Regions from separate parts of the Vogesella sp. AC12 genome, predicted to be linked through region 2. Evidence: predicted binding sites of a transcription regulator. Region 2 holds the regulator's gene; the other holds the start of a gene.
The links. The regulator FNR, encoded in region 2, switches genes on or off when oxygen is low (the NO sensors DNR and NnrR bind a similar motif). The targets are predictions, from matches to a motif close to TTGATNNNNATCAA.
Positions count from the first base shown of each region.

Region 1: NOM55_RS04660 (GbsR/MarR family transcriptional regulator) is a predicted target of FNR. The motif match lies at 3,793-3,806, and genes of this name have one in related genera.

Region 1 covers NZ_JANFNU010000002.1:180,332-185,933, reverse strand. The annotation lists gene arsA (arsenical pump-driving ATPase) at 1-407, shown strand, start outside; gene NOM55_RS04675 (DUF3149 domain-containing protein) at 558-692, opposite strand; gene NOM55_RS04670 (cytochrome d ubiquinol oxidase subunit II) at 831-1,841, opposite strand; gene NOM55_RS04665 (cytochrome ubiquinol oxidase subunit I) at 1,838-3,175, opposite strand; gene NOM55_RS04660 (GbsR/MarR family transcriptional regulator) at 3,178-3,759, opposite strand; gene NOM55_RS04655 (diguanylate cyclase) at 3,932-5,602, shown strand, end outside.
Region 2 covers NZ_JANFNU010000002.1:289,525-295,126, reverse strand. The annotation lists gene NOM55_RS05225 (hypothetical protein) at 1-815, shown strand, start outside; gene NOM55_RS05220 (hypothetical protein) at 894-1,586, shown strand; gene hemN (oxygen-independent coproporphyrinogen III oxidase) at 1,737-3,146, opposite strand; gene fnr (fumarate/nitrate reduction transcriptional regulator Fnr) at 3,258-4,004, shown strand; gene NOM55_RS05205 (iron-siderophore ABC transporter substrate-binding protein) at 4,069-4,986, opposite strand; gene fhuB (Fe(3+)-hydroxamate ABC transporter permease FhuB) at 4,986-5,602, opposite strand, start outside.

The DNA.
Region 1 (5,602 bases), 110 kb from region 2:
CCGGCCACACCTTGTTGCTACTGGACGCCACCGGCGCCTATCACCGCGAGGTGGCCCGGCAGATGGGCAGCAAGGGGCTGCACTTCACCACTCCGATGATGCAGTTGCAGGACCCGGTGCAGACCAAGGTGCTGCTGGTGACGCTGGCGGAAACCACGCCGGTGCTGGAGGCGGCCAACCTGCAGGCCGACCTGCGCCGCGCCGGCATCGAGCCGTGGGCCTGGCTGATCAACAACAGCCTGGCGCTGGCACGGCCGCAGTCGCCGCTCTTGCAACAGCGTGCCGGCAACGAGCTGGCGCAGATCGAGCTGGTGGCACGACAGCACGCACGGCGCTGGGCGATCGTGCCGCTGCAGGCGGAAGAACCGGTCGGCGTGGCGCGGCTGCAGCGGCTGGCGCGCCACTAGGCACCGCGAGCAAAACCGCTGATCCAACGTGGCACCGCACCTTGACGCAGCGACTTGGCACGGTGTTGCCCGCTGCGACAAAGGCTGCACGCAGCCATGAAAAAGGGTACGACCGTGGTCGTACCCTTTTTGCGGAAATCGGCGTCGCGCTTACTTGCGGTCGCTGTTTTTCACCTTCTTGATGAACATCACGATGATGGTGGTGACGATCACCGAAGTGACGCCGATGGTGATGACACTCAGCAGGCCGACATCGTCAGAGAGCAGTTGTTTCCACAGTTCCATTTCAAGCTCCTCCCGGTGTTTCCGGTATCTAATCAGGATAAATTCGATCTTACCCCTACCCTTGACAGGGACTTTGATACAGGTCAATCCGCCGCGAGGCACCCGCGGGAAAGCAACAGCCCGCTGCCGCGCTTACCCTCAGGAATAGCTCAGTTCACGCGCCTTGCCCCAGAACACGCGGTAGGCGAACACGGTGTAGCCGATGATGGTGGGCAGCACCACCGCGGCGCCGGCGAGGATCACCCACAGCGCCTCGGCGTCGCTGGCCGCCTGCCAGATGGTCAGCCGACCGATGACAATTTCCGGGAACACGCTGTAGGCCAGACCCCAGAACGACAGCAGCACGATGCCGACGGTGGCGGCAAACGGCAGCCAGCAGAAGCTGTCGCGCCCAGCCGCCTGCCTTGCGGCCAACCTTGGCAGGCTGACGGCCAGCAGCACGAACAGCGCCAGCGTGACCAGCGGCAACGGCAACAACAGCAGCACATCCGGCAGCGTGAACCACTTGGCGGCGATGCGTGCGCTTGCCAGCGGCGTGGCGATCGACACCGCTGCGACCGCGACGCCGGTGCCCAGCAGCGCGCGCTGCGCCCAGCGCGTGGCGCGCTGCTGCAGTTCGCCCTCGGTTTTCATGATCAGCCAGCCGGCGCCGAGCAGCACGTAGGCGGCAGTCAGCCCGGCCCCGGCCAGCAGCGCGAAACCCCACGCCGCCGCACCGGGGGCGAAGCCGGTGAGGTAGCGCCCCAGCATCACGCCCTGGCTGAGCGTCGCCAGCAGCGAGCCGACAGCAAAGGCGGCGTTCCACGCCGGCTGGTGCTGCGCCTGCGCCTTGACGCGAAAGTCGAACGCCACGCCACGCAGGATCAAGCCCAGCAGCATCAGCGCCACCGGCAGGTACAGCTCGCCAAGGATGATGCCGTGCGCCATCGGGAACGCCACCAGCAGCAGGCCGACGCCCAGCACCAGCCAGGTTTCATTGGCGTCCCAGAACGGGCCGATGCTGGCGATCATGGTGTCGCGCTGGCTGTCGCTGCCCAACGGCAGCAACACGCCGACACCCAGGTCGTAGCCGTCGAGGATCACGTAGGCCAGCAAGGAGATGGCCATCAGGCCGGCGAAAATCACCGGCAACCACAGTTCCGCATTCATGCCGAGACTCCTTCAAGGTTGGCCGCAACCGGCTGACCGGCCTTCTTCGCCAGATAGAACACCACCGACACGTAGCTGACCAGCAGCACCGCGTACAGCGCTAGGTACATCAGCAAGGTGGACAGGATCATGCCGCCGCCCACCGCTGAGGCGGCATCGGCGGTGCGCAGGATGCCGGTCACCAGCCACGGTTGGCGGCCGATCTCGGTCACGTACCAGCCGGCCAGCGTCGCCAGCCAGCCGGAGAAGGTCATCGCCACCAGCACGCGTGCCAGCCATGGCGCCGGCTCGCCGCGGCGGCGCAGCTGCCACGCCGCCAGCCAGCAGGCCAGCAGCATCGCCACCCCCACCGCCACCATCACGCGGAAGCTCCAGAACACCTTGGCCACCGGCGGATGCGCGCCGGCAAACTCGTTCAGGCCGCGAATCTCGCCGTCCGGCTGGTGGGTGATGATCAGGCTCGCCAGCTTGGGAATACCCAACGCGTAGCGGTTGGACTGTGTCGCCTCGTCCGGCAGTGCGAACAGCAGCAGCGGCGCACCGCGCTCGGTATGCCACACGCCCTCGATCGCTGCCAGCTTGGCCGGCTGGTGGTGGAAGGTGTTCAGCCCGTGCGCGTCGCCGACCAGGATCTGCAGCGGGATCAGCACGGCGGCCAGGGTGACGCCGGTCTTCAGCGCGTGGCGCACGCCGGCGGCACGGTCGCCGCGCAGCCAGCGGTAGGCCGACACCCCGGCCACCAGAAAGGCCACCGTCAGGCCGGAGGCCAGCAGCATGTGCGTCAGCCGGTACGGCATCGACGGGTTGAAGATCACCGCCAGCCAGCTCTCTACGTGCACCTTGCCGGCAATTACCTCCACCCCGGCCGGCGTCTGCATCCACGAGTTCAGCGCGATGATCCAGAACGCCGACACCGTGGTGCCGAACGCCACCAGGAAGGTGGCCAGCGTGTGCACGCGGTTGCTCACCCGCGAGCGGCCGAACAGCATGATGCCGAGGAAGGTCGCCTCCAGGAAAAACGCGGTCAGCACCTCGTAGGCCAGCAGCGGCCCGGCGACGTTGCCGACCTTCTGCATGTAGCCCGGCCAGTTGGTGCCGAACTGGAAGCTCATGGTGATGCCGGACACCACCCCCAGCGCGAAGGTGAGCGCAAAGATCTTCACCCAGAAGCCGTAGGCGTCCAGCCACGCTTGGTCGCCGCTGCGGTCAAAGCGGGTCTTGAAGTACAGCAGCACCCAGCCCATGGCGATGCTGATGGTGGGAAACAGGATGTGGAAACTGATGTTGGCCGCAAACTGGATGCGCGCCAGCGTCAGCGGATCGAAGCTGTCCATGTTCAGGCCTCCGCGTCGGCGTTACGGTTGCTGTCGCGGCCGGTGAGACGGCCGATGCTCTGCGTGAACTGCAACACCTTCTGCACCTGGCTGCCCAGCTTCATCAGCTTCTGCAGCGTGTCCACGTCCATGTCGCGGATGTCGGCGAACCACTTGGTCACCAGTTCGATCAGCTGGTACATCTCGTTCATGCGTGCCTGTGCGTGGCGCTCGGCGTCGCCGGACGGCGTTTCCATGATCGCGCCGCGCAGCATGGTCAGCGTCGGCTCCACCTCGCGCTTCTGCCGCTCCTCGGCCAGGGTCTTGAAGATCGCCCACACGTCGTCCGGGGTGGAGAAGTATTCGCGACGGTCGCCGGGCAGGTGCTGCAGCTTGACCAGCCGCCACGCCTGCAGCTCCTTCAGCGCCATGCTGGTATTGGAGCGCGAACAGCCGATGGCCTCGACGATGTCGTCGGCGTTGAGTGGTTTGTCGGAGACGTACAGCAAGGCGTAGATCTGGCCCACGGTGCGGTTGATGCCCCAATGGCTGCCCATTTCGCCGAAATGCAGTACGAAGGATTGAATCAGGGGTGGCAGGTTCATGTCGTTTTCCAATTTTCAGTAATTTCTGAAAGTTTGATATGGATCATAGACGCTGGAAATAATGCTTGTCAAACCACACGCCAGCCCCGTGCCGTGACGGCCACCATTCATTGCTTCCGCAAGCCGGAACTAAGTTGCATACTGAAACGGATACGCACCGAGCGCGCCAGCCATGCCCGATCCCCAACGCATCCGCGATGCCCTGTTGCTGCACAGCGCCAGCTGCATCGGCAAAAAGTACCTGCAACAACTGGTCAGCCAGCTCGCCTGCCTGACCGGGGCCGAGCGCGTGCTGCTGTCGCAGCGCAGCAGCGGCCCGCACCGCCAGCTGCAGGTGCTGTTTGCCAACGACGCCGCCGGCACACCGCACGCGCTGCCCTGCAACTGCCAGTTCGACAACCGGCAACCGCTGCTGCTCGGCCGCGGCCTGCGGCAGTGCCTGCCAGACGCCGGCCAGCAGGCGTGGCAGAGCTGTCTCGCCTGGCCACTGCTGGACGGCGACGCGCATTGCCTGGGCCACTTGGCGCTGCTGGACCCGCGCCCCGACTTCTTCGCGCCGGAACTGCCGGTGCTGCTGCAGCCCTTCATCGAACGCGCCGGCGCCGAGCTGGAACAGCTGCAACAACGCGAAAAGCTGGCCAGGCGCCAGCACTGGCAGCTGCTGCACAGCGACATCCTGCGCCAGAACGCGCAGGGCACGCCGCTGGACGCCCTGCTGCGCACCGTGGTGCAGCAGATCGAGCTGGCGCTGCCGGAATGGCGCTGCTCCATCCTGCTGCTGGATTCGCGCGGCCGCCTGCAGCCGGTGGCCGGGCCGTCGCTGCCCAGCGCCTACCAGCAACGCCTGGTCGGCCTCGCCCCCGGCCCGATGGTCGGCAGCTGCGGCGCCGCGGTGTGGCACGCGAAACGGGTGGTGGCGGAAAACCTGCAACTGCACCCGAACTGGGCGCCGTACCGCGAGCTGGCGGCGCGCTTCGAACTGGGCAGTTGCTGGTCCGAGCCGCTGATCGACAGCAAGGGCACCGTGCACGGCACCTTCGCCGTCTACCACCGCACGCCGTCGGCGCCGACGCCGCAGGCGATCACCATCCTCGAGGACACCGCGCGCCTGCTGGCGCTGCTGCTGGAAAACCAGACCATCCACCGCCAGCTGGACAGCCGCAGCCAGTGGTACCGCGCCATCCTGCAGAACGCCGCCGACGGCCTGTCCATCATCGACATGAACGGCCGCTTCCTGGAGGCCAGCGACAGCCTGTGCCAGATGCTGGGCTACAGCCTGGACGAGCTGCTGCACATGCACCTGTGGCAGGTGGTGCCCGGCAGCACGCCGCAGAGCATCCGCCAGCGGCTGGCCGCCACCGGCGAGGACGGCGAGACCTTCGAAAGCGTCAACCGCACCAAGCACGGCGCGCTGCTCGATGTCGAGGTCAGCGCCCGCCGCCTGATGCTGGACGGCCAGCCGGTGATCTGGGGCTCGGCGCGCGACATCAGCCAGCGCAAGGCGCTGCAGCGCATCCTGGAGCAGCAGGCCACCATCGACGCGCTGACCGGGCTGTTCAACCGCCCGACACTGCTGGCGCGGCTGGAAACCCAGCTGCAGCTGGCGCAGGTTCAGCACGCGCCGCTGTCGGTACTGATGCTGGACCTCGACCACTTCAAGCAGATCAACGACCGCTACGGCCACCACGCCGGCGATCTGGTGCTGGCCGCGCTGGGCGACGCGCTGGAAGAAGTGCTGCGTGAGAGCGATGTCGCCGGCCGCATCGGCGGCGAGGAATTCTGCCTGCTGCTGCCGGGACTGGGGCTGCACGAGGCGCTGGACCTGGCCGAGCGCATCATCGAC
Region 2 (5,602 bases):
GCAAGCAGTACGAGGCGGACTATGTCACCTGCCCACCGCGCCAGGGACCACAGCTCAAGGAAGTGGGTGCCGGCTCCAGCGGCCTCGTCGACATCGTCACCAACAACTTCAACAAACCCAGCAATGAAGATCATGGCTGGTTTGCCAACCAGAGCTTCGGCATCCAGACCGCAGCCGGCTATATCGGCATGACCTGGTCCCCGGACCCGGGCGTTACCCGCCACATCCAGCCCAAGTTCTCGTTCTACGTAAGCACCGGCGATTTCGACTACAACACCCTGGCGCAATGGACCGATGTGTCGACCAAGGCGGCCGAAATCACCCTGGACAAATTCAGCCAGTTCAACTGCACCGTGACGCTGACCGAAACCGGCGACTGGACCGTGACCCCCGGCAAGCCCGCCGTCAGCGTGGCTGACGACGTGGTGCATGCACTGGTGAACAGCCACCTGTCGCTCTGCAAGGCACACGAGAACCTGCTTGCCCTGACGCAATCCGCACCACTGCAGCAGCTGCAGCTGGAAGGCGATCCAACCTTCCTCGACTCCGTATCCAGCGTGGTGTGGCAAGACAATGCCGTGGACGGCGTGGTGCGATCCGACATGGCCAATACCTTCCTCAAGGGCCGGCTGTCGGTGGGCAGCGCGCTGATGGCCGGGTTCACCTTCTTCCTGCTTAGCGGCGTGCGCTTCAACATCAAGGGCTCGACGCAGCAGGGATCCTTCCAGTGCGAATTTGATTACGCCGGCGATCGCTCCGCCAAGGCCGTGCAGGACTTGTTCCAGCCCGGCGCACCACTGGAATTCCACAAGTAATCCGTTCATTACTTGACTCGGGACACAAGCGTTTACCGGTTAAACGTTTGTGTCCTGTTATTGAAAGCAATATCCCGCATGGAATCCGCTGACAATACAATTCTCTTTCCTCCCATAAAAAGTGCGGGGGCATTACTGACGTCTACGCCAGATACAGCCATCACGATTACTTCCGTTAGTGACCTTAATATAAAACTTGGTTTGACTTTTTATGCCACCAGCTCTCCGACGGCCGATTATATTCTCGCTGGAATTCAGTCTGTACATACCAAGGTAATTATCGATTTTAGCAATCAATTGCCACTATCCTGGGTTGCCTCGGTGCTGGCCGCGGGAGAAATCAGCCCGAATCAGCTTGCTTATCCATTCAGCGCCAATGCAGATCAATTCTCGATGCGGTTTAATAATGAAATTACCCTGACACACGACGAGAGTGGCTGGCGAATACCGCCCTATGACAATAAAGAATATCGCGTCTGTATTGGCTTGGGGATGGGGTTGGAAGAAATAGACTGGGGCTGTAGTGTAACGGTGGCCCCCAATAGCAGCGTGTTGCTGGAAGCCAGCGCCTATCAGGTGTTTCGCCTGGATATGGCAATGCCGATAGGTAGTCCGGTGACGCCCACGCCACCCAATGCCTGGCAGATTCCCCTTGGCAGCAAGGCGCTACTCTCGTTCTCAGCCTCGGGCATCGGAACGCTGACGTTCGGAACCGGCAACCAGGCACAACAAGCCAACCCAGAGCATGATCAACACGCCGCCAAGTCTTGAAAAACAAGCCAGGCGCACTTCCCTGCCCCCATCCGGCTCAAATGGATGACAGGCTCTAGCGCCCGCGCCGCCGCCGGCATAAAAAAAGGTTGGCCGCATCGCTGCGGCCAACCTTGTGTGCCTGTCGTCCCGCCGCCCGTGCGGCGCGCGTCAGATGGTTTTCGAATAGCGCGCGCCGGTTTCGCGCTCGCGCAGGTGGCGGTCGAACGCCATCGCGATATTGCGGATCAGGAAGCGGCCCTTCGGCTCCACCATCAGGAAGTCGCCGTCGAAGTGCAGCAGCCCCATCTGCTGGAACTCGCGGATCTTCGGCAGTTCGTCGGCGAAGTAGTCGGCAAAATTGATGGCGAAGGTCTGCTCGATCGCCTCCACCGACAGCGAGAAGCGGCACATTAGCGCCTGGATCACGCTGCGGCGCAGGATGTCGTCCTGAGTCAGCGTCATGCCGCGCATCACCGGCAGGTGGCCGGCGTCCAGCGCAGCGTAGTAGGCGTCGATGTCTTTTTCATTCTGCGAGTAACAGGGGCCGACCTTGCCGATCGACGACACGCCGAAGCCGATCATGTCGCAATCGGCGTGGGTGGAGTAGCCCTGGAAGTTGCGCTGCAGGCGGCCCTGCTCCAGCGCGCGCGTCAGCTCGTCACCGGGCTTGGCGAAGTGGTCCATGCCGATGAACACGTAACCGGCGTCGCTCAGCTGCTGTACCGAGTTCTGCAGGATGTCGAGCTTGGTGGCGCTGGACGGCAGATCGGCCTCGTTGATGCGGCGCTGCGGCTTGAACACGGTCGGCAGGTGCGCGTAGTTGTACAGCGCGATACGGTCCGGCGACATCGCGATCACCTTGTTGACGGTGCTTTCCAGCGAGTGCGCGCTCTGCAGCGGCAGGCCGTAGATCAGGTCCACGCTCACCGACTTGAAGCCGGCCTCGCGCGCGGCGTCGATCACCAGCCGGGTTTCCGCCTCGCTCTGGATGCGGTTCACCGCCTGCTGCACCGCCGGATCGAAATCCTGGATGCCGACGCTCATGCGGTTGAAACCGAGACGGCCCAGGTGCAGCACGGTGTCGCGGCCAACCTTGCGCGGGTCGATCTCGATCGAGAACTCGCCTTCCGGCAGCAGCTCGAAGTAGCGGTTGATGACGCCCATCACCCGGTCCAGCTGCGCATCGGACAGGAAGGTCGGTGTGCCGCCGCCGAAATGCAGCTGGATCACCTTCTCGCGACAGCCGAGTTTTTCCGCCACCAGCGCGATTTCCTTTTCCAGGTAGTCGAGGTAGGCGTCGGCACGGCTCTTGTCCTTGGTGATGATCTTGTTGCAGCCGCAGTAGTAGCAGATGGTGTTGCAGAACGGGATGTGCACGTACAGCGAAATGCCGCGATGGTTTGCCCCAATGGCGCGCTGCGCCAGGCAATGTTCATAATCATTCACCCCGAAACCGGCGTGAAAACGGTCGGCAGTCGGATAGGAGGTGTAACGCGGACCGGACCCTTCCAGTGTTTCGATCAGGGTCCGGTCGAAAACACATTGGGTCGGGATAAATGCAGAATGAGCAGCCATCATATATTTTGATTGGAAATCTGGTGGGGGACTGGTAAATTTGCGCAATTACGCCTTGATCTGCATTGACGCTCATCAAGCAAGCTCATCTGTCCCTGGAAATCGACTCTCGGTATGAACGATCTGTCCTCCCCCCTGCATTCGCTGAAAGTCACTTGTTCCAACTGCAGCCTGCGTGAATTGTGCCTGCCGGTGGGGCTAAACCGTGACGAGATGGCCCAGCTGGATGCCGTTATCCGTCAGAGCCGCCGTTTCAAGCGCGGTGAATACCTGTTCCGCAGCGGAGAAGGTTTCCGTTCTTTATACGCGGTGCGCACCGGCTATTTCAAGACCTGCGTTTCCAGCCAGGACGGCCGCGAACAGGTTACCGGTTTCCACATGTCCGGCGAGCTGATGGGGCTGGACGGCATTTCCTCCAACACCCACGGTTGCGACGCCATCGCGCTGGAGGACAGCGAGGTGTGCGAGCTGCCGTTCAGCCGCATGGAAAGCCTGGGACGCGACATCCCCAGCCTGCAACACCACTTCTTCCGCCTGATGAGCCGCGAAATCGTGCGCGACCAGTCGGTGATGCTGCTGCTGGGCAATATGAAGGCGGAAGAACGCCTCGCCGCCTTCCTGCTCAACCTGTCGCAGCGCCTGGCCAGCCGCGGCTTTGCCGCCAACGATTTCATCCTGCGCATGAGCCGCGAGGAAATCGGCAGCTTCCTCGGCCTGAAACTGGAAACCGTCAGCCGCACGCTGTCGAAATTCCAGCAGCAGGGCTGGATCCTGGTCGATCACAAGCACATCCAGCTGGTCCGCCCGGAAGAGCTGAAGGCCCTGGTGGCCGGCTGCTCGCAGGCCAACAGCGCCGGCTAAGCCCGCCGCGTGACCCAATAAAAAAGCCCGGACTTGCTCCGGGCTTTTTGCTTGTCACCGCCGGCTAGCGCGCACCATGCGGCAGCCGCAGCAGCGCGTCGCTCATCGCCTCGGCCAGGTAGTACAGCGAGAAGATGCCGCCGTAGCTCCAGGTGGCGCGCACCGCGCCGAAGCGGCCGCGCTGCACGAAAGGCATCGCCCGCCACAACGGGGTGCCGAACAGCTTGCCGGCCTGCTCGAACGGCTGCTGGTACAGCACCACGCTGTCGCGCAGCTGCCCCAGCTGCACCACCTGCTGCTGCGTCACCCCCCAGATCGACGCCGCCGGCTGCGGCGTGCCGGCGATGCCCAGCCGCTGCAGCGCGTGCAGCGGCATCGAGTTGCTGCCGTACACGTACACCACCGCCGGGCTGGCAAAACGGATCACGTCCACCCGCGGCAGCTGCGTGCCGAAGCGCTGCTGCAGCCGGCCGCGCAGGCGGGCAAAGCCCTGCTCCATGCCGGTCAGCCGCCGCTCGGCCAGCGCCGTGCGCCCGAACAGCCCGGCCAGCTGCAGGTAGATGTCACGCGCCACCTGCGCGTTGTCGTGATCGTGACGGTAGGCGTCGAAGTACAGCACCGGGGCGATGCGCGCCAGTTGCGGCCGCATGTCCAGTAGGCTGGGGCTGATGATGATCAGGTCCGGCTTCAGGCTGGCCAGCAGCTCCAGGTTGGGCTCCAGCCGACCGCCGGCCGGCAGCGTGGTAGATGGCAAGGTTGGCCGCACCACCCACTTGCGATAGTCGTCGGCATCGGCTACCGCCAACGGCGTAATGCCCAACTCCAGCAACTGTTCGGCGGCCTCCCAGCTCAGCGCCACCACCCGCTGCGGCGAGCGTGCAAAATGATGCACGCCGTCGCTGTCGCGCACGGTCAGCGCCGCCGCCAGTCCAGACCACAGCAGCAACGCTGCGGCCAACGTTGTCCAGACTGCCCGCGCCATTACGCCCTCCCCCGGCGCAAACGCTGCGCCAGCAACAACAAGATGAAATACGCCCCGCACAGCACCGAGGCCAGGATGCCGACCGGCACCTGCAGCGGGAAGATCAGCACCCGCCCCAGCCAGTCCGCCACCAGCAGCAGCACGCTGCCCAGCAGCGCCGCCAGCAGCAGCTGCTGCAGCACGCGGCGCGCGCCGAGCATGGCGGCGATATGCGGTGCCAGCAGGCCGAGAAAGCCAACCGGCCCCAGCACGCTGGTGACCAGCGCGGTCAGCAGCGCCACCAGTGTCAGCCACGTCAGCCGGCTGCGTGCCAAGTGCAGGCCGCGCCCTTGCGCCACACCGTCGCCAATGCTCAATAGCGTCAGCGCACGTTGGCCGCACAGCGCCAGCGCGCCCAGCAGCAGCACGCCGCCGCTGAGCAGCAGCGCCTGCTCTCCCGATACGCGATAGGTGGAGCCGGCCAGCCAGCCGAGGATGGCGAAGCTATCCGCCGTGCCGCGCGCCAGCGCGAACTGCAGCACCGCCTCCAGCAAGGCCGCCAGCGAGATGCCGACCAGCGCCATCATCCCCGGCGCGTACTGCTGACGCCGCCCCAGCCACAGCAGCAGGCCCAGCA